4 regions of the Streptomyces sp. NPDC047974 genome follow, and region 3 is predicted to be linked to each of the others. Evidence: riboswitches for the same ligand, from Rfam matches in the RefSeq annotation. Region 3 holds a riboswitch; each other region holds the start of a gene.
The links. Region 3 has a riboswitch for cobalamin ahead of cobN (cobaltochelatase subunit CobN). Riboswitches for the same ligand answer to the same signal wherever they lie in the genome.
Positions count from the first base shown of each region.

Region 1 (6,909 bases), on a different contig from region 3:
CCGGGTCGTCGCCCCGAGCCGCGCCGCCTGCGCCTGCCGCACCTTGCTCTGCGCGTCGAGCAGCAGGAAGACGATCCGGTACATCACCAGGGCCACGTCCACCACCGGCGCCGGCACCCCGGCCCTCACGAGCCGCGGCAGCACGTCCGACACCGGCGTGGTGAAGGCGAACAGGAGCACGCCCAGCGAGGCCGACGCCGTCCGCAGCAACAGCTCGCCCGCGTGCACCGGACCGTCCGGCGCCCAGGCGACGGGACCACCGGGCCCGCCCACCGAGAACAGCAGCGGAACGGCTCCCGTGACGCAGAAGCCCAGCGGGATCCGGAAGGCCCGCCACAGCTGCCGGCCCGGCACACCGGCCGGACCGAGCAGCACGGCGAGGGTCGCCGCGGCGACCAGGAGCGCCCCCGGCCACGGCGGCAGGCAGACCGCGCACAGCGTCAGACCGAAACCGAGCAGGGCCTTCTCCGCCGGATGGCGGCGGCGCCAGCGACTGCTGTGCGCCGCCGCGTCGATCGGCAGCATCGGCGGCTACGCGCCCTTGTCCGCGCCCTGGGCGGGCACGGTGCCCTCGGCGCGGGCCGCCGCCCGCTCCTCGCCCTGCCGCCGGCCGCGCCGCAGCCCGAAGTAGTACGCGAGGACACCGGCGCCCAGCGCCGCCTGGAGCGAGAACAGCGCCGACTCGATCTCGCCGGACGGCGGCTCGTACAGCGGCGAGAACCACGGCTCGTAGTCCGGCTCGATCTCCGTGATCGCCGTCTCCGCCTCGGCGTCGGCGCCGGTGAACGGCTCCTCCTTGTGGTCGCCGAGCCCCAGCGCCAGCGGCAGCACGGCCAGCGCCGCCACCAGCAGGAGCAGCAGACCGTTGATCTTCGTGTTCCTGCTCATCACGCCGTCGCCTCCTCGCGCCGCTCCGCCTTCTTCGGCGCGGCGAGCACGCCGAGCCGCAGCAGATCGCCCTTGCTGGACTGGGTGAGCAACCGCATGACCAGGACGGTCAGCAGCCCCTCGCTCACCGCGAGCGGAATCTGCGTCACCGCGAAGATCCCGCCGAACTTGGCGAGCGAGCCCGCCACGCCGCTGCCCGGGTCGGGGAAGGCGAGGGCCAGCTGGACGCTGGTCACGCAGTAGGTGGAGAGGTCGGCGACGAACGCGCCGAAGAACACCGCCACCATCAGCGGCGCCCCGGACCGCCGGACCAGCAGATAGGTGCCGTATCCGGCCCACGGACCGACGATCGCCATCGAGAAGACGTTCGCGCCCAGCGTGGTCAGCCCGCCGTGGGCGAGCAGCAGGGCCTGGAACAGCAGGGTGATCGTGCCGAGCACCGCCATGATCGGTGGCCGGAACAGGATGGCGCCCAGCCCCGTACCCGTAGGGTGGGAGCAACTGCCGGTCACCGAGGGCAGCTTGAGTGCGGACAGGACGAAGGTGAAGGCGCCGGAGGCGCCGAGCAGCAGGGTGGACTCGGGGTTGGCGCGCACCTCGCGGGTGAGCGCGCGGACGCCGTGGACGACGAACGGAGCCGATGCGACGCCCCAGGCGGCCGCGTGGACGGGGGGCAGATACCCCTCGGCGATATGCATGATCGGGAGACCCTCTCCAGCACCTCGTGGATGGACAACGCGCCCTGGCCGGTCTCCTGGCTGACGGTAGTGCCGCCCGACTCCGCCTTCCCACCCCGCGACGGTCTCCCGCGGCGGAGCAGTGGCTTCCCCGAAGGGACGGAGCCGGACCTCCCGATCACAGTGGCGAGGGCCGCACCGGTACTGCACCGGTTTCCCGAACACCAAGGCCCTGTGACATTAGTGTGTTGACCTGCTTCATCACAATGCGGGGTCGGTCACTCGCGCTCCGAAGCACCCGGCCGGGGCGCCGCCGCCCCCCGTGCTCAGCCCTGCGCCCGCACCGACAGCTCCTGCCAGTCCGCCCAGGTCCTGAGCCGGTCGGCGTAGACCTGCGGCAGCATCTCGTTTCCCTGGGTGCCGAGGAAGACGCGCAGCGGCGGCTCGTCCGCGTCGACGACCTCCAGCAGCGCCCGCCCGGCGGCGGCCGGGTCGCCCAGGTCCAGCGTCGCGACGAACGCGCCGAGCGCCTCGCGGGCGCCGTCGTACGCCGGGATCGGCTCCGAGTGGACGGCCGACTCCCCACCCCAGTCGGTGGCGTACGCGCCCGGCTCGATCAGCGTGACCTGGATGCCGAGGTCCGCCACCTCCTGCGCCAGCGACTCGGTCAGCCCCTCCAGCGCCCACTTCGAGGCGTGGTAGCCGCCGACCAGCGGCCAGGCCGCGACGCCACCGGTGGAGGAGATCTGCACGATGTGGCCGCCGCCCTGCTCGCGCAGGTGCGGCAGCGCGGCCTGGGTCACCCACAGGGCGCCGAACAGGTTGGTCTCCAGCTGGTCGCGCAGCGCCCGCTCGGTCAGCTCCTCCACGGCGCCGAACAGGCCGTACCCGGCGTTGTTGACGACCACGTCGAGCCGGCCGAAGTGCTCCCTGGCCCGCCCGACGGCCGCGAACACCGCGTCCTTGTCGGTCACGTCCAGGGTCAGGGCGAGCACGGCGTCGCCGTACCGCCCGGACAGGTCGGAGAGGTTCCCCGCGTCGCGGGCGGTGGCGGCGACCCGGTCGCCGCGGTCCAGGGCGGCCTCGACGAACCGCCGGCCGAAGCCGCGCGACGAACCGGTGACGAACCAGACCTTGCTCATGGGTTTCTCCCTCGCGTCAGGGGCCGCACGGGGGTGCGGCCGGGCCGTCGTGGACGTCGGCCCGCGCTCCACACTAGGAAGCCCTCGCCGGACGCTCCATGACGAAAGCTCTCCTCTTTTTGCCCGTACGTCTCATCCGCTGCGACGCAAGGTGGCTCCTCGCCTACGCTCACGGCCATGGACGTACTCGCCGACATCATGGCCGCGACCCGCTTCACCGGCGTGCTGCTCAACCAGCTGCGCTCCGGCCGGCCCGACTGGGGCTGCGGGATCGCGCCCCTGCCCACCGCGGGCTTCCACCTGGTCGCCGAGGGCGTCTGCTGGCTGCGCGTGCCCGGCCGGGCGCCCCTGCGGCTCGTGCCCGGCGACCTGGTGCTGCTGCCGCACGGCGACCCGCACGAGCTGACGGGTTCTCCGGAAGCGGTCGCCGTGGCCTACCCGGACCTGGAGGCGGCCCATCCGCCGGGCCGCGAAGGCGTCGTCGACCTCGGCGGCGACGGCCCGGTCGTACGCGTCGTGTGCGGCAAGTTCGCCTACGAGGGCGTCACCGGACGGCACCCCGTCCTGGCCGCCCTGCCCCGGGTCGTCCACCTCCCCGGCATGAGCGCCGACCCCGAACTCCAGGCCACCGTACGGCTGATCGCGGCCGAGACCACCCGCCGGCGCCCCGGGGCCCAGGCCCTCGCGACGCGGCTCACCGACGTGCTGTTCGTGCAGGCGGTCCGCGCCTGGCTGGAGCGCGGCGCCGACGGCGAACCGGGCGAGCCGTCCTGGCTGACGGCCCTGCGCGACCCGCGGATCGGGACCTCGCTCTCCCTGATGCACGAGGAGCCGCAGCGCGCGTGGACGGTGGAGGGCCTGGCCCGCGCCGTGGCGATGTCCCGGGCCGCGTTCGCCCGCCGGTTCAAGGACCTCGTCGGCAGCACCCCGCTCGCCTACCTGGCCGAGCTGCGCGTCGACCTGGCCGCCCGCCTCCTGCGCGACACCGACTCCCCGGTCGGCGACATCGCCCGATCCGTCGGCTACGCCTCCGAGTTCGCCTTCTCCCGCGCCTTCTCCCGCCGTCACGGCCTCCCGCCGGGCCGCTACCGCCGTCACGCACCCGCGACGGCGGGAGCGTGACGGGGCGACGCGTGCCGGGGGCCCACGCCGACGTGGGCGGCCGACGACGGCTGACGGCGGTGGGCGGCTCGCGGCGGTGGCCGGGTCAGACCTTGCGGTAGTCGTACGCCTCCGCGGCCGCGGCCGCGACCGCGTCGAGGTCGCCGCCCGCGCTCGCCGTCACCAGCGCGGCCACCGCGCCCTCGACGAAGGGCGCGTCCACGAGCCGTGCCCCCGCGGGGAGTTCGTCGCCCTCCGCGAGGAGGGCCTTCACCGTCAGGACCGCGCTGCCCAGGTCCACCAGGAGGGCCACCCCGGCGCCCGCGTCGACGGACTCCGCCGCCGCCGCGATCAGCTCGGAGCTCGTACCGAGACCGCCGTCGGGGGTGCCGCCGGCCGGCGCGACCGGAGCCAGGTCGCCGCCGCCGGCGAGCCCGCGGGCCAGCTCCGCGACGGCGGCGGCGACGGCCGCGCTGTGCGAGACCAGCACGATCCCGACCCTCTCCCCGCTCATCGGGCCGCCACCTCCTCCAGGGCGGCGAACAGCAGCGCCGAGGACGTCGCCCCCGGGTCCTGATGCCCGACCGACCGCTCGCCGAGATAGCTGGCCCGGCCCTTGCGGGCCCGCAGCGGCACGGTCGCGAGCGCGCCCGCCTCCGCCGCCGAGCGTGCGGCGGCGAACGACCCGCGCAGCGCCTCCACCGCCGGTGTCAGCGCGTCCAGCATCGTCTTGTCGCCGGGGACCGCGCCGCCGAGCCGCCCGACCGCCGCGACCCCGGCGGCCAGCGCGTCCGCCAGCTCCGCCCGCGAGACCTCCCCGGCCTCGCCGAGCGCCTTCCCGGCGCGCCGCAGCAGCGTCCCGTACAGCGGCCCGGAGGCCCCGCCCACGGTCGCGATCAGCAGCCCACCGGCGGTGACGAGGACCGCGCCGGGTGTCGCGGGCGGCTCCTTCGCCAACGCCTCGGCCACGGCGGCGAACCCACGCTTCAGATTGGCCCCGTGGTCCGCGTCGCCGATCGCCGCGTCCAGGTCGGTGAGCCGCCCGGCCTCCCGGTCGACGGCCGCCGCGACGCCCTCCATCCACCGCACCGCGAACGCGGCGCCGTACGTCTCCGTGCTCATCGCCCGCTCACCGTCCCCAGCGCAGCGCGGGGGTGGCCACCGGCGCGTCCCACAGGCGCAGCAGCTCCTCGTCGGCGGCGCACAGGGTCACCGAGCAGCCCGCCATGTCGAGCGAGGTCACGTAGTTCCCGACCAGCGTGCGCGCCACCGGCACCCGGCGGGCGTCCAGCACGCGCCGCACCTCCGCGTTGAACCCGTACAGCTCCAGGAGCGGCGTCCCGCCCATCCCGTTCACCAGCAGCAGGACGGGGTCAGAGGGCCGCAGGTCGTCCAGGACGGCGTCGACGGCGACCTCGGCGATCTCCCCGGCGGTCATCATCCCGCGCCGCTCCCGCCCCGGCTCCCCGTGGATCCCGACCCCCAACTCCAGCTCGCCCGGCGGCAGATCGAAGGTCGGCCCGCCCTTCGCGGGCGTGCTGCACGCACTCAGTGCCACGCCGAACGACCGCGACCGCGCGACCACCCGCCGCGCCAGCGCCTCCACCCGCTCCAGCGGCGCACCCTCCTCGGCCGCCGCCCCCGCGATCTTCTCCACGAACAGGGTGGCCCCGGTCCCGCGCCGCCCCGCCGTGTACAGACTGTCCGTCACGGCCACGTCGTCGTCCACGAGCACCTTGGCCACCTGGATGCCCTCGTCCTCGGCGAGCTCGGCGGCCATCTCGAAGTTGAGCACGTCCCCGGTGTAGTTCTTCACCACGAACAACACCCCGGCACCACTGTCCACGGCCGCCGCCGCTCGCACCATCTGCATCGGAACCGGCGACGTGAAGATTTCCCCGGGGCAGGCCCCGTCCAGCATCCCCGGTCCCACGAACCCCGCGTGCAACGGCTCGTGCCCCGACCCGCCCCCCGAGACCAGCGCCACCTTCCCCGCCACCGGCGCGTCCCGTCGCACCACCACCCGCTGCTCGACATCCACGGTCAGCTCCGGATGAGCCGCGGCGAGCCCCCGCAACCCGTCGGCCACCACACGCTCCGGCACATTGATCAGCATCCTCATGGATACCTCCTGGTGAGGCTAGCAGGTAGGTGACTGAGCAGGCTTTTTGCAGGTCAGGGCGAGTGAGATCAATCGTTGATCTTGGCGATTCATGGCGTTCGGGAGCGGTCTCGGGCGGTACTGATGCTGACCTGTTGCTGACTTTCCTGATCAACCGTCAGGGGTGGGTTGGACTGGGTGCACTTTGCACCTGTGCATGATGGCGCAATTATCCGCTCGGGGGTGTGGTCGCGCACCGGTGCGTCGCGGCCGCAGGTGGCCGATCCCCTGTCGACAGGCTTCGTGCGGCGCCTCGGGGCTCAGCTGTGGCCGGCTGGGCGGCGAGTGACCGCATGGAGGCGCATGCTCGAAACGCAGGCCACGGATGAGCTGGCAGGTAATACAGTGCTTGGCCATGGACTCCCCGGTGAGGAGTCCGTTGCGGCGCACTGGGGAAGTGATGCGCGATGGGGCTGTCGGGCGGAGCGGCGGACAAGGCGGGCAACCGGTACGAGAACTGGTGGACCGCGCTAAAGGTCGCGGACCTCCTGCGCGGAGAGGCCTCGCGGATCCGTCTTGAGCCTGTGGGGCAGGCTGGTGAAGGCATCGAGTTCCAGCTCGTGGCCAAGGGCGAAACATGGTGCGATCAGGTGAAGGACGTGCCGTCGCGGGGGCCCTGGTCGCTGCGATCCGTGGCAGCCCTCCTCAAGGCCGTCGCAAGCCACCTTGCAGCCGGTAGGAAAGTGCGACTCGTTCTCTCGACCGGATCGCCCGCGCTGCGCGACCTTGCCGACCGGGCGAGAGCCGCCGTGACGTTCGCCGAGTACGAAGAGATTCTTACCGGCCCTCAAAGGCGCGACTTCATGGCTCTGTGCGGAGTCTGGGCCGGCGACGGCAAGCCCGTAGACCGGGAGACCCTCTGGAGGTATCTCCAGTCCGTTTACGTGAAAGACTACTCACCGGAGAACCTGCGTGAGCTGGTCCACATCATCTACGAGCA
Region 1 is NZ_JBEZNU010000019.1:84,530-91,438, forward strand. Features, by position in the region: gene cbiQ (cobalt ECF transporter T component CbiQ) at 1-525, opposite strand, end outside; gene AB0E19_RS25400 (energy-coupling factor ABC transporter substrate-binding protein) at 532-888, opposite strand; gene AB0E19_RS25405 (energy-coupling factor ABC transporter permease) at 888-1,586, opposite strand; cobalamin riboswitch at 1,615-1,837, opposite strand; gene AB0E19_RS25410 (SDR family NAD(P)-dependent oxidoreductase) at 1,892-2,707, opposite strand; gene AB0E19_RS25415 (AraC family transcriptional regulator) at 2,885-3,829, shown strand; gene AB0E19_RS25420 (PTS fructose transporter subunit IIA) at 3,915-4,322, opposite strand; gene dhaL (dihydroxyacetone kinase subunit DhaL) at 4,319-4,930, opposite strand; gene dhaK (dihydroxyacetone kinase subunit DhaK) at 4,938-5,930, opposite strand; gene AB0E19_RS25435 (hypothetical protein) at 6,377-6,909, shown strand, end outside.
Region 1: linked by a shared signal. The riboswitch ahead of AB0E19_RS25405 (energy-coupling factor ABC transporter permease) and the one ahead of cobN (cobaltochelatase subunit CobN) in region 3 are both predicted to bind cobalamin.

Region 2 (6,909 bases), on a different contig from region 3:
CTCCGACGTCTGAACGCGCTGAAACCGGGGATGCGGCCGGTCCGCGAGGTGCTCGCGGGCCCCGGGTTCTCAGTGGGCTGTCGCCTCGCGGAGGTGTTCCAGGTAGCGGCTCGGGTCGCTGCCGTGGGCCTGGTCCTGCGCTCCGTGGCGGATGTGGGCCAGGTCTCCGTCGCGGGTGATGCGCAGCATGGTGGTGGCGGCCTGGGGGGTGTCGGTGTTGCGCAGGGTGTCGGCGTCGGTGACGGGGATGTCGGGTCCGAACATGGCCGTTGCCTCGGGGGCGGTGGCGGCCGGGGCGTGTCCGGTGCGGTTGGCGCTGCTGACGTACAGGTGCGGGAAGCGGTCGAGCAGCGGGGTGAGAGGTTGCCACCGGGCACCGAAGAGGAGGAGGTGTCCGTCGCGTAGGGCGGGGGTGGTCCAGGCCGGTGGCGGTGTGTCGTTGCGCGTGGGCACGAGGAGGGTGACCAGGTGGTCGCGCAGCAGGGTGGTCGCGGCGCGCCGGGCGGTCGGTGTCAGGTCCAGGTGGGTGGCGAGGTCGGTCCAGGTGGTGTCGTCGTGGACCCACAGGGCGACTTCCTGGCCGGTGGGGCGGCCTTTGGCATCGTTGACGGCCTGGGGGGTGGTGGCGGTGACGACGTAGGTGAGGGGACTGGGGTTGGGCAGGACGGCGGCTCGTCCGGTGGCAAGGGCGTGTGCGGCGGCGCTGGTGTCGAGCGGGGCGGTGGCCGGCATGGGGGCGGGTCCGTTCAGGGTCGGGGCGTGGTGGCGGTCAGGCCGTCGAGGTAGGCGGCGAAGTCGGCATCGGGGATGACGGCTTGGTTCAGGCGGTAGGCGCGGTCCTTGACCCAGGTCAGGGCGATGCCGGTCTGGACCGGGTCGAGTCGGTGGCCCAGTCGCTCGGCGACAGCGCTCAGCACGCGCCGGCTGGCGAGGTGGGTGAGGACCACGGTCGGTGACAGCCCGAGATGCTGCTGGGGGTCGTAGGGCTGGAAGGTCCCGGGGTGGGTGAAGGGGGTGCCGGTGGAGATGGTGGCGACGCCGGTGCCCACGATGGGAGTGGTGACGGTGAGCGGGACTCCGGTCTCGTCGGACACCATCTGCGCGATCGCCGGCAGCCGGGTCAGGTCCGGCTGGGTCCACCACGGTTCGCAGTCGGCGCCGAGGACTTGCTCGGCCTTGGCCCGGTCGTGGGCGAGCAGGAAGAGCAGCTGCTCGGTGGCGGTCATGCCGCTGCGTTCGGCCATGCCCAGCCACGAGCACGCCGCCACCCGTACTCCGCTCTCCAGGGCGGCCAGGGTGTTGGCCAGGCCCAGGCCGAGGTCGTTGTGCAGGTGCGAGACCAGGACCGCCTCGGGCCCCGCGTCGGCCGCGACCCGCTGGAACAGGGTCCGGGTCTGGCCGGGCAGCAGGTCGCCGACCGTGTCGGCCAGCACGATCGTGGCCGCCCCCTGGGCCGTCATCGCCCCGGCGTACTCGGCGACCAGGCCGTGGTCCGCGCGGGGCGCGTCGACCAGGCACACGTCCACCGCGATCCCGTCCGCCAGGTCCACCGCTTCCTTGACCACGTCCAGACCCTGGCGCAGGGCATCTCGGGCGCCGCTGTGCACCAGGGCGCGGGCGGTCGCCTCGGAGGCGGCCACGATCACCATGACCCGCGCGTGCGCCGCGCCCCGCACCGCACCCAGGGCCAGCCGCACGTCCGCCACCGTGCCCCGGCAGATCGCGGACGGGCTCACCGAGCCCTGCGCCTCCCACGCGACCTGCCGCGTCGCCTCGAACTCCTGCCCGCACACGGAGGGGAAGCCGGCCGCGAACACCACGTGCCGGGGCCCGTCCGCCCCGAACACCGCGCCTTGCTCGCGGGCCAGCCGGACCCGGAAACCGGCACTCATCAAGGTCTTGGCCTGCGCACCGTCCCGCGCGGACTCCTCGAACAGCACGACCCGGCCGGCCCTGGCCGACTCCCTCACCACATCCACCGACGACAACGCCCCAACCCCCGCCTGGCACTCACGTATTGCGCTCCGTCACGATCTGCTCACGCGGATCCTAGGACACACACGGGTGGACGAGGTCGGTGTTCGACGCACGACGCCGATGTCAGCCCCTCCGTGCCGATTCGCCGAGTGGGTGGCTCCGTTCGTGCACTCATCGGAGGCGGTGCGGGTGGCCAGCTCGCCGCATCGGCCTCGACGACGCCGCGACCCATGAGGAGGGCTCGATCATCCTGACCTCGAAGGAAGAGCCGCTTGGCCGCGCCAGAGATCCGCGTCGCGAGGGTCGGTGAGCCGTCCGATCGGACGCTGAGCACCTGCCTGGAAGGCGCGAGGCAGTGGGGTCTCCTCACGCCTGATCGCCGCCCTCGGGGGATCGAGGGACGTGTCGGCCGTGACCACGAGTGCCGCAATCCGCGATTCCCCAGGTGGTCTTCCCGAGCCAGGTTGTACTCTCCCCGGATGACCGCGACCTTCGACGAGACCGTCCGCGCCCGTCTGCAGGCCCCCAACATCTGGTACGTCGGCACGGTGTTCGCCGACGGGGCTCCGCAGGTCAGCCCGATGTGGGTGGATCTGGAGGGGGAGGGCGAGCTGATGTTCAACACGTCGGTGGGCCGGGTGAAGGAGGAGAACCTGCGCCGCGACCCCCGCGTCTACCTCTCGCACGCGGACGCCACCGATCCCTTCGACCGGGTGCAGATCAACGGCGTGGTGTCCCGCTTCATCGAGGGCGAGGAAGCGCGCGAGCGGATGGACCGGCTGGCCCGCAAGTACCTCGGCGGCGAGCGCTACGAGTGGCTCATGCCGGGGGAACGGCGAGTCGCGGTCATCGTCCGCCCGGTCAAGGTGCGGCACGTCGTCGGGGTGGAGCGCTTCCGGCCCGGCGGCCCGGTCCCCGCTCCCTGACCGACACGCTCACCGCACACCGGTAGCCACCGCAGCGGGCGGGAGGACGCAGCCCTGTCGGCGGTGACCGGAGCGGCGGGCCGTTCCCGCGGGCGCGGCGAACAGAAGCCGATCCAGAGGACCTTGCCCAAGGGGGACGCGTCCACCCCCACCACGTCGGGGGGCGCCGCCTGACCTGGCCGCCGCATCAGCAGGGGTGTTCCGGAGCGGGGCGGCAGAGGGCGGAGCACCGGGGCGGTCGGCGTTCGCTCACGAGGGGCGTGCGGCCGAGTTCGCACGCCCTTTTGACGCGGGCGCGGTGGATCGTAGGATCAACAGGTCATCACCGCGACGGGAGACAGGAAGCCGGTGCGATTCCGGCACGGTCCCGCCACTGTGACCGGGGAGTGCACCCTTCGGCATGCCACTGCGCCGTGCGTGGGAAGGCAAGGGGAGCGTCGATCCGGGAGTCAGGACACTGGCCTGTCGCGGGCCCGATCCGAGGAGCGCGGACTCCCCAGGAGGCTTCACTTGTACGACCGTTCTCTGCTGTTCACCCCTGCCCGCCGACGCCGTGCCCTGCGCGCCGCGGCCACGGCCGTCGCCCTGTCGGCGGCTCTGCTGACCGCCGGCTGCGGCGCGTCGCAGGACGCGGCCCAGGACACGAAGGCCACGTCCCCGTCGGGCGGAGGCTTTCCCGTCACCATCGACAACTGCGGTGTGAAGACCACGTACGACAAGGCGCCCGCCCGCGTCGTCACCATCCACCAGCATCCGGCGGAGCTCATGCTCGCCCTGGGGCTGAAGGACCGCATGGTCGGCACCGCCTTCCCCGACTCCGCCGTCCTGCCCGAACTACGGAAGGACTACGAGTCGATCCCCGAACTGGCGGAGAGGGAGCCGTCCTTCGAGACCGTCCTGGACGCCGAACCGGACCTCGTGTACGGCGGCTACGGCAGCGCCTTCGACGAGAAGGCGGGCCGCTCCCGCAAGGCGTTCCGGGACGCGGGCGTCGACACCCACCTGAACCGCGAGTACTGCGGGAAGAAGCGGGTGACGATGGAGGACACGTACGAGGAGATCCGTACCGTCGGCGCGATCTTCGGCGTGTCCGACCGCGCGGACAAGCTGGTCTCCGACCTCCGGGCGCGGGTCGCGAAGGCCTCCACCGCCGTCGAGGGCGAGCCCCCGGTGCCCGTCTTCGTGTACGACAGCGGTGACAAGGCCGCCTTCACCGCGGGCGGCAAGAGCCTCGGCACCGAACTGATCCGGCTGGCCGGTGGCACGAACGTCTTCGCCGACCTCGACGACGTCTTCGGCGACGTCTCCTGGGAGCAGGTCGTCGAACGCCGGCCGGAGGTCGTCGCGATCTACGACTACGCGGGCGCCGGAAGCGTCGAGCAGAAGAAGGAGTTCCTGCTCGCCCAGCCCGCTCTGAAGGACGTGCCCGCCATCAGGAACAAGCGGTTCGTCGTCCTGCCGTTGACCGCCACCCTCGTCGGCGTGCGGTCCGCGTACGCGGTGGACGATCTGGCCCGTGGCATCCGGCCCGAGAGCTTCCGGTGACGGCCCCGGTCACCGACGCCGCCCCCGGGCGGGCCGTGCGACCGGGGAAACGGGACGACGGGCGGGCCGGGCCCGCCCGGTCGGCCCGTCTCTCCGTCGTCCTCGTGGTCCTGGCCGTCCTGCTGGTGGCCTCCGCCATGGCGGGCCTGGCGATCGGCTCGGTCCACGTGCCGCCCGGCCAGGTGTGGGGCATCGTGACGCACGCGCTGGGCGCCGACTGGGTGGAACAGGACTGGTCGCGGGCGCGCGAGACCATCGTGCTGGACGTCCGCGCGCCCCGCGTCCTGCTCGGCGCCGTGGCCGGCGCCGGACTCGCGGTCGTGGGCACGGCCCTGCAGGCCCTGATCCGCAACCCGCTCGCCGAGCCCTACCTGCTCGGGGTCTCCTCCGGGGCGTCCCTGGGCGCCGTGGTGGTGATCGTGTTCGGGGTCACCCTGTTCGGGCCGGTGTCGCTGTCGGTCGCCGCGTTCGCGGGCGCGCTCGGCGCGCTGCTGCTCGTCTACGCCACGGCCCGCACCGGCGGCAGGATCACCTCGGCACGGCTGGTCCTGTCCGGCGTGGCCATCGCCGCGGTGCTCACCGCCGTACTGGACCTGCTGCTGCTCACCACCGACCGGGGCAACGAGGCCCGCGCGGTCCTCGCCTGGACCCTCGGCGGCCTCGGCGGCGTCGGCTGGGGGACGTTGTGGCTGCCCGGCGCCGCCCTGCTGCTGGGGATCTCCGTCCTCCTCGTGCAGGCGCGCCATCTGAACCTGCTGCTCGCCGGCGAGGAGGCGGCGACCACGATGGGCCTGGACGTGGCCCGCTTCCGCGCCCGCATGTTCGTCCTGCTGTCCCTCGTCACCGGCGTCCTCGTCGCGGCGTGCGGACCGATCGGCTTCGTCGGCCTGATGCTGCCGCACATCGTCCGCCTCGCCGTAGGCGGCGACCACCGCCGCGTCCTGCCGACCGCGGCGCTCGGCGGAGCGGTCTTCCTCGTCTGGGCCGACATCGCCGCGCGCGTCGTCGCCGCGCCGGCGGAGATCCCCGTCGGTGTGCTCACGGCCTTGTGCGGCGGACCGTTCTTCCTGTGGCTGATGCGCCGCGACGCCCGCGGGACCACCGAACGGGGAAGGGCATGACCGCCACCGAACTCGTCGTCGACGGCGTCACCCTGACCGCCGGTGCCCGCCGCCTCGTCGAGGACGTCTCGCTGACCGCACGACCCGGCGAGGTCGTCGGCCTCGTCGGCCCCAACGGCAGCGGCAAGTCCAGCCTGCTGCGCGCCGTCTACCGCGTCCTGCGACCCGCCGCGGGCCGGATCGGTGTCGACGGCGCCGACGCCTGGTCGCTGCCCGTGCGGCGACTGGCCCGCACCGTGGCGGCCGTGGTGCAGGAGTCGGGCGCCGACTTCGACCTCTCCGTCCGTGAGGTGGTCGCCATGGGCCGTACCCCGCACAAACGACTCCTCGACGGGGACACCCCCGAGGACGCCGAACTGATCGGTGCGGCCCTGGACGCGGTGGACGCCTCCGGGCTCGCCCACCGCCCCTTCGACCGGCTCTCCGGCGGCGAACGCCAACGCGTCCTCATCGCCCGCGCCCTCGCCCAGCAACCGTCCCTGCTCGTCCTGGACGAGCCGACGAACCACCTGGACATCCGCCACCAGCTGGACGTCCTCGGCACCCTGCGGAAGCTGCCGGCCACGGTCCTGGTCGCCCTGCACGACCTCAACCTCGCCGCGTACTACTGCGACCGCCTCTACGTGCTGCGGGACGGCAGGGTCACCGCGGCGGGCCCACCGGCGGAGGTCCTCACGCCCGGTCTGCTGGCCGAGGTGTACGGCGTGGCGAGCGAGATCACCGTCCATCCGCGCACCGGCGCCCCCCAGGTGACCTTCCTCCCCGACGGGCCTCGTCCGGCCGCGGTGGGCGACCGGGTCCCCTGACCGAGGCGGGACGGCCCGGGGGGTCTCACACCTCGGGGCCGTCCGGCTCCGTCTCCGTGGTCATGCGGGCGACGTGCAGCGCCAGGTAGGAGACCTCGTCCTCGCTCAGGTGCGTGCCCAGGCGCAGCTCGACGATCGTCGCCAGCTGCTGCGCGGTGCGCGTCGCCTCCGGGTAGTGGCGGCGGATGCCCTGGCCGATCGTGGACTCGTGTCCCTTCAGCTGCCGGTGCTGCTGGATCCGTACGAAGAGGTAGCGCACGTGAGTGATGAACCGCGCCGCGCTCATCGACTCCTGGGAGACGGACAGCCCGTGCCGTTCCCTGACGACGGCGAGCATCTGGTGGATGACGCCGGTCATCGTGTACGTGAAGGACAGGTCGCCCGTGGCGAAGCCCGCGTTCACCAGGTGCAGCGCGAGCGCGATCGCCTCGGGGGGCTCCAGTCGCGGGTCCACGCGTTCGTTGATGGCCGCGAGGAGGCGCTGGGCCTGGGCGTACTCGGTGGCGTACAGGGCCTGGACCTCGGCGCGCAGCG
Region 2 is NZ_JBEZNU010000001.1:61,022-67,930, forward strand. Features, by position in the region: gene AB0E19_RS00290 (hypothetical protein) at 1-13, shown strand, start outside; gene AB0E19_RS00295 (hypothetical protein) at 70-732, opposite strand; gene AB0E19_RS00300 (2-isopropylmalate synthase) at 747-1,970, opposite strand; gene AB0E19_RS00305 (TIGR03618 family F420-dependent PPOX class oxidoreductase) at 2,457-2,903, shown strand; cobalamin riboswitch at 3,203-3,384, shown strand; gene AB0E19_RS00310 (ABC transporter substrate-binding protein) at 3,432-4,448, shown strand; gene AB0E19_RS00315 (iron ABC transporter permease) at 4,484-5,569, shown strand; gene AB0E19_RS00320 (ABC transporter ATP-binding protein) at 5,566-6,375, shown strand; gene AB0E19_RS00325 (PRD domain-containing protein) at 6,401-6,909, opposite strand, start outside.
Region 2: linked by a shared signal. The riboswitch ahead of AB0E19_RS00310 (ABC transporter substrate-binding protein) and the one ahead of cobN (cobaltochelatase subunit CobN) in region 3 are both predicted to bind cobalamin.

Region 3 (6,909 bases):
CTGGCCGGGTCGACGACGACGCGGTCCAGGAGGCCGCGGAGCACGGTCCGTTCGGCTTCGGTGAGGTCGGCGAAGAGTTCGCCCTCGGCCTCGGTGACGGCCTGGTCGACGCGGTCGAGGACGGCCGCGCCGGCCGGGGTGATCTCGACGATGTGGCGGCGGCGGTCCGCCGGGTCGCGGCGCCGCTCGGCGAGGCCGGCCGCCTCCAACTCGTTCAGGATCGCGACCAGTTGGCTGGGGTCGACCTCCATGGCGGCGGCCAGGTCGCGCTGGCTCATGGGCGCGGGGGCGAGCTGCATGAGGGCCATCGCGTTGCGCGGGTGCAGCCCGGCGACGCCCAGGGCGGAGCGGATGCGCGCGCCGGTGAGCTCCCCGCGGAAGGAGAGGAGGAAACCGAGCCGGTCGGTCGGGAGGGCTGCCATGCCGTCCACCGTAACAACAACGACATTGTGGAGCGAGATAAATCGTTGTTACGCTTCAACGGTTTCCTCCCCCGGATCGTTGGAGTGCCCCCATGTTCATCGGTTACGTCGTCCTCGCCGCACTGCTCGCCCTCGCCATGACCGGCTCCGCCGTCGCGACCTTCACCCGCAACCCCGCGGTCGTGGGAAGCATGACGAAGGTGGGCGTACCGGACGGCTGGCTGCCGTGGCTGGGCACGGCGAAGGTGGCCGGGGCGCTGGGACTGCTCGCGGGCCTGGTGGTCCCGGTGCTCGGCGAGGCCGCGGCGGTCGGCCTGGTCCTCTACTTCATCGGCGCGGTGATCGCCCACGTCCGCGTCAAGGACTACGCCATGGCGCCGGCCCTCGTCCTGACGGTCCTCCCGGCCATCGCCCTCGTCCTGCGCATGGCCAGCGCCTGAGCGGCCCCCGCCGTCCCGCGAGGGAACGGCGGGGGGCACCGGGAAGGCTAGGCGCCGTCCTCCAGGTCGCCTTCCGTCTCCAGGAAGACCTGGCGCAGGGCGGCCAGCGTCTCCGGGTCCGGCTTCTCCCACATGCCGCGCGACTCCGCCTCCAGGAGGCGCTCGGCGATGCCGTGCAGGGCCCAGGGGTTGGCCTCCTTGAGGAAGGCCTGGTTGGTCTCGTCGAGGACGTACTCCTGGGTGAGCTTGTCGTACATCCAGTCGGCGACGACACCGGTCGTGGCGTCGTAGCCGAAGAGGTAGTCGACGGTCGCCGCCAGCTCGAAGGCGCCCTTGTAGCCGTGGCGCCGCATCGCCTCGATCCAGCGCGGGTTGACCACGCGGGCCCGGAAGACCCGGGAGGTCTCCTCGACCAGCGTGCGCGTGCGGACGGTCTCCGGGCGGGTCGAGTCGCCGATGTACGCCTCGGGGGCCGTGCCCCGCAGCGCGCGGACGGTCGCCACCATGCCGCCGTGGTACTGGAAGTAGTCGTCCGAGTCGGCGATGTCGTGCTCGCGGGTGTCCGTGTTCTTCGCGGCGACCGCGATCCGCTTGTACGCGGTCTCCATCTCCGCGCGCGCCGGCCGGCCTTCGAGCCCGCGCCCGTACGCGTACCCGCCCCACACCGTGTACACCTCGGCGAGGTCCGCGTCGGTGCGCCAGTCCCGCGAGTCGATCAGCTGGAGGATGCCCGCGCCGTACGTGCCCGGCCGCGAGCCGAAGATGCGGGTCGTGGCGCGGCGCTCGTCGCCGTGCTCGGCGAGGTCGGCCTGGGTGTGGGCGCGGACGTAGTTCTCCGAGTCCGGCTCGTCCAGGCCCGCGACCAGCCGGACGGCGTCGTCGAGGAGGCCGATGACGTGCGGGAACGCGTCCCGGAAGAAGCCGGAGATGCGCAGCGTGACGTCGACGCGCGGGCGGCCCAGCTCCTCCGGCGGGATCGGCTCCAGGCCGTTGACGCGGCGCGAGGCCTCGTCCCACAGCGGGCGGACGCCCAGCAGCGCCAGCGCCTCGGCGACGTCGTCGCCGGCGGTGCGCATCGCGCTCGTCCCCCACAGGGAGAGGCCCACCGAGGTCGGCCACGCGCCGTTGTCCTCGCGGTAGCGGGTCAGCAGCGAGTCCGCGAGCGCCTGCCCGGTCTCCCAGGCGAGCCGGGACGGCACGGCCTTCGGGTCGACGGAGTAGAAGTTCCGGCCGGTCGGCAGCACGTTGACCAGGCCGCGCAGCGGCGAGCCGGACGGCCCGGCGGGCACGAAGCCGCCGTTCAGGGCGTGCACGGCGTGCGTCAGCTCGTCGGTGGTGGCGGCGAGACGCGGCACGACCTGCTCGCAGGCGAAACGGAGCACGGGCACGACCCGCGCCACCGCCCGGGGGTACCAGTCGCCGCCCATCGGCGCGGGCCCCAGGGCCGCCTGGGCGGCGGCCTCGACGGCGTCCACCGACCAGCCGGCGGCCTCCATCGTCTCGACGGCCGTCCGGGCCATCGCCTCGTACCGGTCGGTCTCGGACCGCTGCCGGGCGGCCTCGTCCAGGCCGAGCGCCTCGCGCAGACCGGGCAGCGCCTGCGTGCCGCCCCAGATCTGGCGGGCGCGGAGGATGGAGAGGACCAGGTTGACCCGCTCCGGGCCGGTGGGCGCGCCGCCGAGGACGTGCAGGCCGTCACGGATCTGGGCGTCCTTGACCTCGCACAGCCAGCCGTCGACGTGCAGCAGGAAGTCGTCGAAGCCGTCGTCCTCCGGGCGCTCCTGGAGCCCGAGGTCGTGGTCGAGCTTGGCGGCCTGGATGAGGGTCCAGATCTGGGCGCGGATCGCCGGCAGCTTCGCCGGGTCCATGGAGGAGATCTGCGCGTACTCGTCGAGGAGCTGCTCCAGGCGCGCGATGTCGCCGTACGAGTCGGCGCGGGCCATCGGCGGCACGAGGTGGTCGACGAGGGTGGCGTGGACGCGGCGCTTGGCCTGGGTGCCCTCGCCCGGGTCGTTGACGAGGAACGGGTAGACCAGCGGCAGGTCGCCGAGGGCCGCGTCCGGGCCGCAGGCGGCGGACAGGCCGGCGTTCTTGCCCGGCAGCCACTCCAGGTTGCCGTGCTTGCCGAGGTGGACCATCGCGTCGGCGCCGAAGCCGCCGTCCTCCGCGCGGGCCGCGATCCAGCGGTAGGCGGCCAGGTAGTGGTGGGAGGGCGGCAGGTCGGGGTCGTGGTAGATCGCGATCGGGTTCTCGCCGAAGCCGCGCGGCGGCTGGATGAGGACCAGCAGGTTCCCGCGGCGCAGGGCGGCGAGGACGATGTCGCCCTCCGGGTTCCGGGACCGGTCGAGGAACATCTCGCCGGGCGCGGGGCCCCAGTGCTCCTCGACCTGCTCGCGCAGCTCGGCCGGGAGTTCGGCGTACCAGCGCTTGTAGTCGGCGGCCGGGATGCGGACCGGGTTCTTCGCCAGCTGCTCCTCGGTGAGCCAGTCCTGGTCGTGGCCGCCGGCCTCGATGAGGGCGTGGATCAGCTCGTCGCCGTCGCCGGAGACCAGGCCCGGGAGGTCGGCCTCGGGCCCGAAGTCGTACCCCTCCTCGATCAGCCGGCGCAGCAGGGCGACGGCGGAGGCGGGGGTGGCGAGGCCGACGGCGTTGCCGATGCGGGAGTGCTTGGTCGGGTACGCGGAGAGGACGAGGGCCAGCCGCTTCTCCGGGTTCGGGATGTGCCGGAGACGGGCGTGGCGGACGGCGATGCCGGCGACGCGGGCGGCGCGCTCGGCGTCGGCGACGTACGCGGGCAGGCCGTCGGCGTCGATCTCCTTGAAGGAGAACGGGACGGTGATGAGCCGGCCGTCGAACTCGGGGACGGCGACCTGGCTGGCCGCGTCCAGCGGCGACAGGCCCTCGTCGTTCTCCTCCCAGTTCGCCCGCGAGCCGGTCAGGCACAGCGCTTGGAGGACGGGCACGTCGAGCGCGGCGAGCGCGCCCGCGTCCCACGCCTCCTCGTCGCCGCCGGCCTGCGCCGCGGCCGGCTTGGTGCCGCCGGCGGCGAGGACGGTGGTGACGATGGCGTCGGCGCCGCGGAGCTCGGCGAGCAGCTCCTCCTCGGGGGCCCGCAGCGAGGCCACGTACAGCGGGAGCGCGCGGGCCCCGGCGTCCTCGATCGCTTCGCAGAGGGCGCCGACGAAGGCGGTGTTCCCGCTCATGTGGTGGGCGCGGTAGTAGAGCACGGCGACCGTCGGGCCCTCGGTGACGCGGGCGGTGCGCTCCAGCGGGCCCCAGGTGGGGGCGGCCGCCGGGGCCTCGAAGCCGTGGCCGGTGAGGAGGACGGTGTCGGAGAGGAAGCGGGCCAGCTGCTCCAGGTTGGCGGGGCCGCCGTGCGCGAGGTAGGCGTGCGCCTCGGTGGCGACGCCGACCGGCACCGTGGAGGCACCCATCAGCTGGGCGTCGGGGGCCTGTTCGCCGCTGAGGACGACGACCGGCTTCCCGGTGGCGAGGATCGCGTCGAGCCCCTCCTGCCAGGAGCGGACGCCGCCGAGGAGGCGGACGACGACGAGCTCGGCGCCGTCGAGGAGGCCTTCGAGGTCGCCGAGCGGGAGACGGGAGGGGTTGGCGAAGCGGTACTCCACCGGCCCCCCGGCCGCACGGGCGCTGAGCAGGTCGGTGTCGGAGTGCGACAGCAGCAGGAGCATGGCGAGGCTCAGGCCTTCCTCGGGGTTGTCCGCGCCCCGGGTGGTCGTGGGTCGGCGGGGAGTTCCTGACTCACCCGTACCGATGGCCGGTACGGGCTCACAGTGGCGGGACCGCGCCGGATTCTCACCGGGCTTCCTCCCCGGGGCCCTGGGACCCCATGCCGATCTGCATAGTAAGGCGTGGCGTCGGCGGGCCGGAGGGGGCCCGAGAGTCGGCCGGATCACACTCGGTGGCCGCCCGGTTCCCCGTGGGTATGCTCGCCGCCATGCCGCCGACCCCGCCCCCCTCGCCCGAACCGGGCGAAGCGCCGACAAGGGACCGTGGCGACGCGTGCCCCGGGGCGCTCCGGCTGCACGCCGCCGCCGACGGGCTCCTCGCCCGACTCCGCCTGCCCGCCGGACGCTTGACGTCACGTCAGGTCATGGTCCTGGCCGACGCGGCGGAGTCGCTGGGCGACGGCAGCCTCTCCGTCACCTCGCGCGGCAACGCCGAGCTGCGCGGCCTGCGCGACGGCTGCGGCGCCGGTCTCGCCGCGCTCCTCGCCGACGCGGGCCTGCTGCCCTCCCCCACCCACGAGCGGGTCCGCAACATCGTGGCCTCCCCGGCCGCCGGCCTCGACGGACTCGGCCACGCCGACGTGCAGTTGTGGGCCCGCGCCCTGGACGCCGCGCTCTGCGCGGAGCCCCGCGCGGCGGCCCTCTCCGGCCGCTTCCTCTTCGCCCTCGACGACGGCCGCGGCGACGTCGCGGGCCTCGGCGGCGATGTGACCTTGATCGCAGCACCGGACGGCGCCGCGTTCCTGACGGCGGGCACCGAAACCTTCCGCCTGCCGGGCGCCGGAGCCGGCGGAGCCGGGCACGCGGCAGCAGCCGGGTCCGCCGCCGGAACAGCCGGAACCGCCGTCCGCGCCGCCCTGGCCTGCGCCCTCGCCTTCCTCGACGCCGCCGAGGCCGCCGGCACCGGGGCGTGGCGCCCGCGCGAGCTGCCCGGCGCGCACCTCCCGGACTGGGCCCGCGCCCTGGCCCGCGCGGCGATCACCGCGGAGCCCGTGCCCTCCTTCGCCCCTCCCCCGGCGGCCCTCCCGCCCGCACCCGGTCCGCTCGGCGACCACGCCCTGCACGTCCTCGCCCCCCTCGGCCGGCTGACCGCCGGGCAGCTGCGGGCGCTCGGCGCGGGCGCGGACGAGGTGCGGCTCACCCCCTGGCGCGGGGTCGTCGTGGCGGGCCCGGCCCCGGACCTGCTCCCCGCCCTCGCCGCGCACGGCCTGGTCACCGGCCCGGCCGACCCCCGCACCGGCGTCACCGCCTGCACCGGCACGCCCGGCTGCGCCAAGTCCCTCGCCGACGTGCGGGCGGACGCGGCGCGCGCGCCCGGCGGGCCGCTGCCCGTGCACTACTCCGGCTGCGCGCGCCGCTGCGGACATCCGCACGGCACCCGGATCGAGGTCACCGCCCTCGGCCCCGACACGTATCTGCTGGACGGCGTCCCCGTCCCCCGTACCGCCCTGGCCGAGGCCGTCGCGGCGGCCCGTACGACACCGATGGAGAGCTGAGGATGTACGAGTACGAGAAGGACGGCGCCGAGATCTACCGCCGCTCCTTCGCCACGATCCGCGCCGAGGCCGACCTCGGCGGGCTGCCCGACGACCTCGCCACGGTCGTCGTCCGCATGATCCACGCCTGCGGCATGACGGACCTCGTCCGGGACGTCGCGTACTCCCCCGGGGTCGTCGCGAGCGCCCGCGCCGCGCTCCGGGCGGGCGCCCCCATCCTCTGCGACGCGCAGATGGTCGCCTCCGGCGTCACCCGCAAGCGGCTGCCCGCCGACAACGAGGTGCTGTGCGCGCTCTCCGACCCGGCCGTGCCCGCGCTCGCCGCCGAGCTCGGCACCACCCGCTCGGCCGCCGCCCTCGAACTGTGGCGGGACCGCCTCGAAGGCTCCGTCGTCGCCATCGGCAACGCCCCCACCGCCCTCTTCCACCTCCTGGAGATGATCGCGAACGGCGCGCCGAAGCCGGCCGCCGTCCTCGGCATCCCCGTCGGCTTCATCGGCGCCGCCGAGTCCAAGGACGCCCTCGCCGCCAACGAGCTCGGCCTCGACCACCTGGTGGTCCGCGGCCGGCGCGGCGGCAGCGCCATCACCGCCGCCGCCCTCAACGCCCTCGCGCACGAACCGGAGATCCAGCAGTGACCGTTGTGAAGGGCAAGCTGTACGGGGTCGGCCTCGGCCCCGGCGACCCGGAGCTGCTCACCCTCGCCGCCGTGAAGGCGATCGCCGAGGCCGATGTCATCGCCTACCACTCGGCCCGCCACGGCCGCTCGATAGCGCGCTCCATCGCCGCCGGCCACCTGCGCGAG
Region 3 is NZ_JBEZNU010000022.1:86,969-93,877, forward strand. Features, by position in the region: gene AB0E19_RS27445 (MarR family transcriptional regulator) at 1-422, opposite strand, end outside; gene AB0E19_RS27450 (DoxX family protein) at 515-862, shown strand; gene cobN (cobaltochelatase subunit CobN) at 910-4,551, opposite strand; cobalamin riboswitch at 4,591-4,726, opposite strand; gene AB0E19_RS27460 (cobalamin biosynthesis protein CobG) at 4,806-6,104, shown strand; gene AB0E19_RS27465 (precorrin-8X methylmutase) at 6,107-6,742, shown strand; gene AB0E19_RS27470 (precorrin-2 C(20)-methyltransferase) at 6,748-6,909, shown strand, end outside.

Region 4 (6,909 bases), on a different contig from region 3:
TCATGGACGTGCGGCCGGCGCGTTCGAGTCCCGCCTGGACGCTGAGCAGGTCCCCGGCGCGGACGGGGGAGAGGAAGGTCATGCGGTCGACCGAGACGGTGACGGCGGGGCCGTCGGCGTGACGCCCGGCCGCCGCCGCGGCGGCGTCGTCGATGAGCTTCATCACCACACCGCCGTGGATGGTGCCGTAGAGGTTGGTGTCGTGCTCGCTCATGATGTGGGCGAGGGCCACCCGGGAGTCGTCCGGCGTCTTGACCGGACGGGACACGGGGGCGGGGCCGGTGGCGGTGGCATCGGCCACGTCAACTCTCCTTCGCGAGTCGCGGCGGGGCTGCGCCGCGTGCCAGGGGTGTCGGCGCGCGGGCACGGACGACGCCTCCGGCCTCCCCGGCCCGGTCCGGGCCGGGGGGAGGCCGGAGGCTACCGGTCGCGGGTCAGGAGGGCGGCAGCCGGTCGCGGAGGGCACGGGCCGCCGCCACGAGGTGCTCCAGCGAGGCGCGGGTCTCGGCCCAGCCGCGGGTCTTCAGGCCGCAGTCGGGGTTGACCCAGAGCCGCTCGGCGGGGATCGCCGCGAGTCCCTCTCGGAGGAGGGCCGTGGCCTCCTCCGCGGAAGGAACACGCGGGGAGTGGATGTCCCAGACGCCGGGACCGGCCTCGCGCGGATAGCCGTGGGCGGCGAGCTCGTGGGCGACCCGCATGTGGGAGCGGGCGGCCTCCAGGCTGATGACGTCGGCGTCGAGGTCGTCGATGGCCTGGACGATGTCGCCGAACTCGGCGTAGCACATGTGGGTGTGGACCTGGGTGTCCGGCCGCACGCCGCCGGTGCTGAGGCGGAACGCCGCCGTGGCCCAGGCGAGGTAGTCCGGGTGGTCGGCGCGGCGCAGAGGCAGGGTCTCGCGCAGCGCGGGTTCGTCGACCTGGATCACCGACGTCCCGGCGGCCTCCAGGTCGTCCACCTCGTCGCGCAGGGCGAGGGCCACCTGACGGGCGGTGTCGGCGAGGGGCTGGTCGTCGCGGACGAAGGACCAGGCGAGCATGGTGACCGGGCCGGTGAGCATGCCCTTGACCGGCTTGCCGGTGAGGGACTGGGCGTACGTGGTCCAGCGCACCGTCATCGGCGCCGGGCGGGACACGTCGCCGGCGAGGATCGGCGGGCGGACGTAGCGGGTGCCGTACGACTGGACCCAGCCGTGCCGCGTGGCGAGGTAGCCGTCGAGCCGCTCGGCGAAGTACTGCACCATGTCGTTGCGTTCGGGCTCGCCGTGCACCAGCACGTCGAGCCCGGTCTTCTCCTGGAAGGAGATCACGTCCCGGATCTCCGCCCGGATGCGCTCCTCGTAGCCGGCGGCGTCGATGCGTCCGGCGCGCAGGTCGGCGCGGGCGGCGCGCAGTTCGGCGGTCTGCGGGAAGGAGCCGATGGTGGTGGTCGGCAGCAGGGGCAGGTCGAGGTGGGCCCGCTGGGCGGCGGCCCGCTCCGCGTACGGCTGGGGACGGCGGGCGTCCGCCTCGGTGACGGCCTCGGCGCGGGCGCGCACGGCCGGGTCGCGGGTGATCGGCGAGTTGGCGCGGGACGCGAGGGCGGCGCGGTTGGCCGCCAGCTCGCCGGTGATCGCGTCGGTGCCCCGGGCCAGGCCCGTGGCGAGCGTCGTGATCTCGCAGGTCTTCTGCTTCGCGAAGGCCAGCCAGCGCCGGATCTGCGGGTCGACGTCCTTCTCGGCCGCCGCGTCGAGCGGTACGTGGAGCAGGGAGCACGAGGCGGCGACGTCGACCTGGCCGGCGAGTCCGAGGAGGGTGCCCAGGGTGGTGAGGGACCGGTGCAGGTCGTTGATCCAGATGTTGCGGCCGTCGACCACGCCGGCGACCAGCCGCTTGCCGGGGAGGCCGCCCGCGGCGGCCAGCGCGTCGAGGTTGGCGGCGGCCGGGCCGGTGAAGTCCAGTGCGAGCCCGTCGACCGGTGCCTTGGCGAGCACGGGCAGGGCGTCGCCGAGCCGGTCGAAGTAGGAGGCGACGAGCAGCCTGGGCCGGTCGGTGAGGGTGCCGAGGTCGCGATAGGCGCGGGCGGCGGCGTCGAGTTCGGCGGGGGTGCGGTCCTGGACCAGGGCGGGCTCGTCGAGCTGGACCCACTCGGCGCCGGCGGCCCTCAGATCGGCGAGGACCTCGGCGTAGACGGGCAGCAGGCGGTCCAGGAGGGTCAGGGGCTCGAAGTCCGCCGCCACACCGGGGGCCGGCTTGGCCAGCAGCAGGTACGTGACCGGACCGACCAGCACGGGGCGGGCCGTCAGCCCGAGGGCGAGGGCCTCCTTCAGCTCGGTGACCTGCTTCGCCGAGTCCGCCGCGAAGACCGTGTCGGGGCCCAACTCCGGCACGAGGTAGTGGTAGTTCGTGTCGAACCACTTGGTCATCTCCAGCGGGGCGACGTCCTGCGTGCCGCGGGCCATCGCGAAGTAGCCGGCGAGGGCGTCGGCGTGGACGGCCTCCCGGTGGCGCGCGGGGACGGCGCCGACCATGAGCGTGGTGTCGAGGACGTGGTCGTAGTACGAGAAGTCACCGGTGGGCACTTCGTGGATGCCGGCTCCGGCCAGCTGCCGCCAGTGCGCACTCCTGAGCTCGGCGGCGGTGGCGCGGAGGGCGTCGGCGGTGACCCGGCCCTTCCAGTAGCCCTCGATCGCCTTCTTGAGTTCGCGGTTCCGTCCCTGGCGGGGGTAGCCGTACACGGTGGCCCGTGCTGCCGCGACTGCGGACTTCGTGGTCACGGAGATCTCCTTCGCGAGATGAATCCCTGAGATCCGGGGACCGGACGAGGACGCGAAGGGGCGACGGACCGGACGGTACGCGGGTGCGGCATGGCACGGTCGCCCGTCCGATATGTGCGCCGACCCGCCCTCGAGGTCACCGGATGGCCGCGCGCGGAACGGTCCGCGTGCGGGCAACGGGCAGGTCTTCGGACTCGCGGGCACGCCCTCCTCGTGGAGGACACCTACTGGCCGTCGCTTCCCAGACCCGGTATGTCGGGTCCAGTGCGTATGACGGCGGTCGTTCCCGCTCACCGCTGCGGGGCAGTCCCGGATTCCCACCGGGTTCCCTCTTGCGACGCGCCCGCATGGCGTGCGGGGCGAACCAGCTGCACGGGCCACCCTACGGGTCCGCCCCACCGGCCGTCGGCGGATGTCCGACCCGTGGGACGTGACATGAGCCACCCGCCGGCGCCCGGGCGGCACCGCGGGCCCGACCCGACGGACCGCTGTCTGCCGTCGGTGAACACGCCCCCGAACGGGCGCAACGGTCATTACCGTCAAGCCACATGACGACGGTCACCACGCGCACGGTCGCCTACCCGGCCGACGACCTGACGATGATCGGACACCTCGCGCTCCCGGCCGGCGCCGGGCGCCGGCCCGCGGTCCTGATCGGACCCGAGGGGGTGGGGCTCGGCGACGTCGAGCGCCGCCGGGCCGAGGCCCTGGCCGAGCTGGGGTACGTGGCGCTGGCCTTCGACCTCCACGGTGGACGCTATCTGGGCGATCCGGAGGAGATGCTGGCCCGGTGCATGCCGCTGCTCGCCGACCCCGACCGGATGCGGGGAATCGGTCACGCCGCGCTCGACGTGCTGCGTGCCGAACCACGGACGGACCCCGACCGGATCGCCGCCGTCGGCTACGGCACGGGCGGCGCGGTCGCCCTCGAACTCGGCCGTGACGGCGTCGACCTGCGCGCGATCGGGACGGTCAACGGACTGATCACGGGCCGGCCGGGCGAGGCGGCCCGCATTCGCTGCCCGGTATGGGCCGGGGTCGGCTCGGAAGACCCGATCATGCCGCCCGCCCAACGGGACGCGTTCGCCGCGGAGATGGAGGCCGCGGGCGTCGACTGGCGCCTCGTGGTCTACGGAGGGGCCCTGCACGCCTTCCACCACCCGCCGGTCGACCACACCGTGCGTCCCGGCGTCGGCTATCACCCGCGGCACGCACAGCGGGCCTGGAGTGACATCGTCGCCCTGCTCGCCGAGTGCCTGCCCGTCCGGCCGGACGCTCCGTAGTCTCCCGGCGTGCCCGACGACCGGGCGTCCTCGAAGGGGCGACTGCGCGCCGCCGTCGTGGCGGGGCCCGGGTGTCCGGAGCCGTGGGCGCCCGGGGGGCGAGGGCCTACGCGTCGCCCTGGTCCGCGAAGCCGGTCCGCCAGGACGGCCGGGCGGGAGCCCAACCGAGACCGCGGGCCCGGGTGTTGAGCGCCCCTCGGGCCCAGGGCGTCCGGCCCGCGGTCCGTTCCGGCGCGGGCACCCCCAGTGCCCGCGCGAGCAGCGGCAGCCAGGCGTGCGCGGGGGCCGGCTCGTCGTCCACGACGTTGTACGTGCCGGAGGGCCAGGACAGGGCTCGTACGGCGGCGTCCGCCGCGTCCGCGACGTGCACGAAGGAGCTCACCGACGCGTCGGCGGCCGTGCTGCCCAGGAAGCGGGCCCCGGTGTCCCCGGCGAGGGCGGCCGCCACCGCGCCGCCGGGCGCGTACCAGGTGCCCGGACCGTAGAGGATCCCGTACCGCAGGACGACGGCCGTCGGGAGTTCGGCCACCGTGGCCTCCAGCGCCCGCACTCCGGCGACGATCCGGGCCCGGGGCTGCTCCCGCGTCGCGTCGAGCGGTACGGACTCGTCGGCGGGCGCGTCGCCGGGCGCGTACGCCCAGCTGATCGACTGCGCGACGACGCGGCCGACGCCCGCCGCCCGGGCCGCGTCCACGAGGTTGCGTGTCCCCTCGACGCGCACCCGGTCGTTCGCGGCGCCGTTTGCCCCGCCGAGATCGGTGAGTTGGTGCACCACCGCGTCGGGCGCGGCCTCGGCCACCGCCCGTAGGACGGCTCCGGCGTCCAGCACGTCCACCGGGCGCGGACCGCGCCGGGAGATGCCCACGACCTCGTGCCCCGCCGCCTCCAGGCGAGGGACGAGCTGACGGCCCACGGCGCCGGTGGCGCCCGCGACGAGTACCCGCATGGGCCCCAGCCTAGAAGATCCCCGCGGCCGTTACGGGACGGTCAGCACGATCTTGCCGGTCGTGCGGTCCGTCTCGCCGAGGGCGTGTGCCTTGGCCGCCTCGGCGAGCGGGAAGACGGCCTCGATGTGGGCGCGCAGGGCGCCGGAGGCGGCCAGTTCCGCGACGGCGTTCATGCCGGTGTGGTCCGCCTCGACGAGGAGGGACTCCACGCGGACCCCGCGGGCCGCGGCCTTCGCGGCCTCGTCGGGGTCGCCTCCCGGCAGGATCGAGACGAGGACGCCGCCGGGGCGCAGGACGTCGAGGGAGCGGGCGCGGGTGTCGCCGGAGAGCGGGTCGAGCACCATGTCGACGTCCCGGACGGCGTCGCGGAAGTCGGTGGTGCGGTAGTCGATCACCTCGTCCGCGCCGATCGAGCGGACGAACTCGTGCTTGGGCGCGCTGGCGGTGCCGATGACGTACGCGCCGCGGGCCTTCGCGATCTGGACGGCGAGGTGGCCGACCCCGCCGGCGGCGGCGTGGATCAGGACGCGCTGCCCGGAGCGCACGCCGGCGGTGTCGACGAGCGCCTGGTACGCGGTGAGGGCGGCGAGCGGCAGGGCGCCGGCCTGCACGTGGTCGATGCCGGCGGGCTTGGCGGCGAAGGCGCGGGCCGGGCCCGTCACGTACTCGGCGTGGGAGCCCACCCCGTGCGGGTAGGGCAGCATCCCGAAGACCTCGTCGCCCGGCTTGAACAGGGTGACGCCGAAGCCGACGGCCTCGACCACGCCGGACACGTCCCAGCCGAGGACGAGCGGCAGCCGGTCGAGGAAGAGGCCCGCGGCGCGGTGCTTCCAGTCGGTCGGGTTGACGCCGGCGGCGCGGACGGCGACGAGGATCCGGCCCGGGCCGGGGACGGGCCGGGGGAGGAGGACCTGTTCCAGGACCTCGGGGGCGCCGTGGGTGTCCTGGCTGATGGCGCGCATGGTGGGGGCGGTGGTGTTCGTCATGCCGTCAAGCCTCGCCGCGCAGCCCGCCCGGTACCATGGCATGAATGCCAACTTCCGACGGGATCGTGCCATGACTGTCCACCGTGTCGTCGTCCTCGCCCTGGACGGGGTGTACCCCTTCGAGCTCGGCATCCCCAGCCGGATCTTCGGCGCGCTCCAGGACCGCTACGAGGTCCTGACCTGCTCGGTCGACGGCGGGCCCGTCGCCACGAACGCCGACTTCTCGGTGACCGTGGGGCACGGCCCGGAGGTCCTGGCGACGGCGGACACCGTGCTGCTGCCGCCGTTCGACCTCTCCCGCCTCTCGCGCGAACTGCCTCCTGAGGTCGGCGAGGCCCTCGCGGCGATCCGACCCGGCGCCCGGATCGTGTCCATCTGCACGGGTGCCTTCGTCCTGGCGGCGGCGGGGCTGCTCGACGGCCGCCCGGCCACCACCCACTGGGCCGTCGCCGACCTCTTCCGGTCCTGGTACCCGGAGGTCGCGATGGACCCGGACGTGCTCTTCGTGGACGACGGGACGGTGCTGACCTCGGCGGGCGCCGCGTCCGGCGTCGACGTCTGTCTCCACCTCGTACGACGGGACCACGGCGCGGCCGTCGCCAACCACGTGGCACGCGTCTGTGTCGTACCGCCGTGGCGGGACGGAGGGCAGGCCCAGTACATCGAGCACCCGGTGCCCCCGGCGGCCGACAGCGGCACCTCGGCCACCCGCCAGTGGGCGCTGGAGAACCTCCACGAGCCGCTGACGCTGAGCGAGCTCGCCCGGCACGCCCGGATGAGCCTGCGCACCTTCGCGCGGCGCTTCGGCGACGAGGTCGGGACGAGCCCGGGGCGCTGGCTGATCCAGCAGCGGGTGTCCCGGGCGCAGCACCTCCTGGAGACCACCGACCTGGCCGTCGACGACATCGCCGGCCAGGTCGGCTTCGCCACCGGCACCTCC
Region 4 is NZ_JBEZNU010000016.1:144,622-151,530, forward strand. Features, by position in the region: partial or broken gene AB0E19_RS23330 (acyl-CoA thioesterase) at 1-214, opposite strand, end outside; gene metE (5-methyltetrahydropteroyltriglutamate--homocysteine S-methyltransferase) at 435-2,753, opposite strand; cobalamin riboswitch at 2,936-3,087, opposite strand; gene AB0E19_RS23340 (dienelactone hydrolase family protein) at 3,302-4,036, shown strand; gene AB0E19_RS23345 (NAD(P)-dependent oxidoreductase) at 4,143-4,982, opposite strand; gene AB0E19_RS23350 (NADP-dependent oxidoreductase) at 5,013-5,945, opposite strand; gene AB0E19_RS23355 (helix-turn-helix domain-containing protein) at 6,040-6,909, shown strand, end outside.
Region 4: linked by a shared signal. The riboswitch ahead of metE (5-methyltetrahydropteroyltriglutamate--homocysteine S-methyltransferase) and the one ahead of cobN (cobaltochelatase subunit CobN) in region 3 are both predicted to bind cobalamin.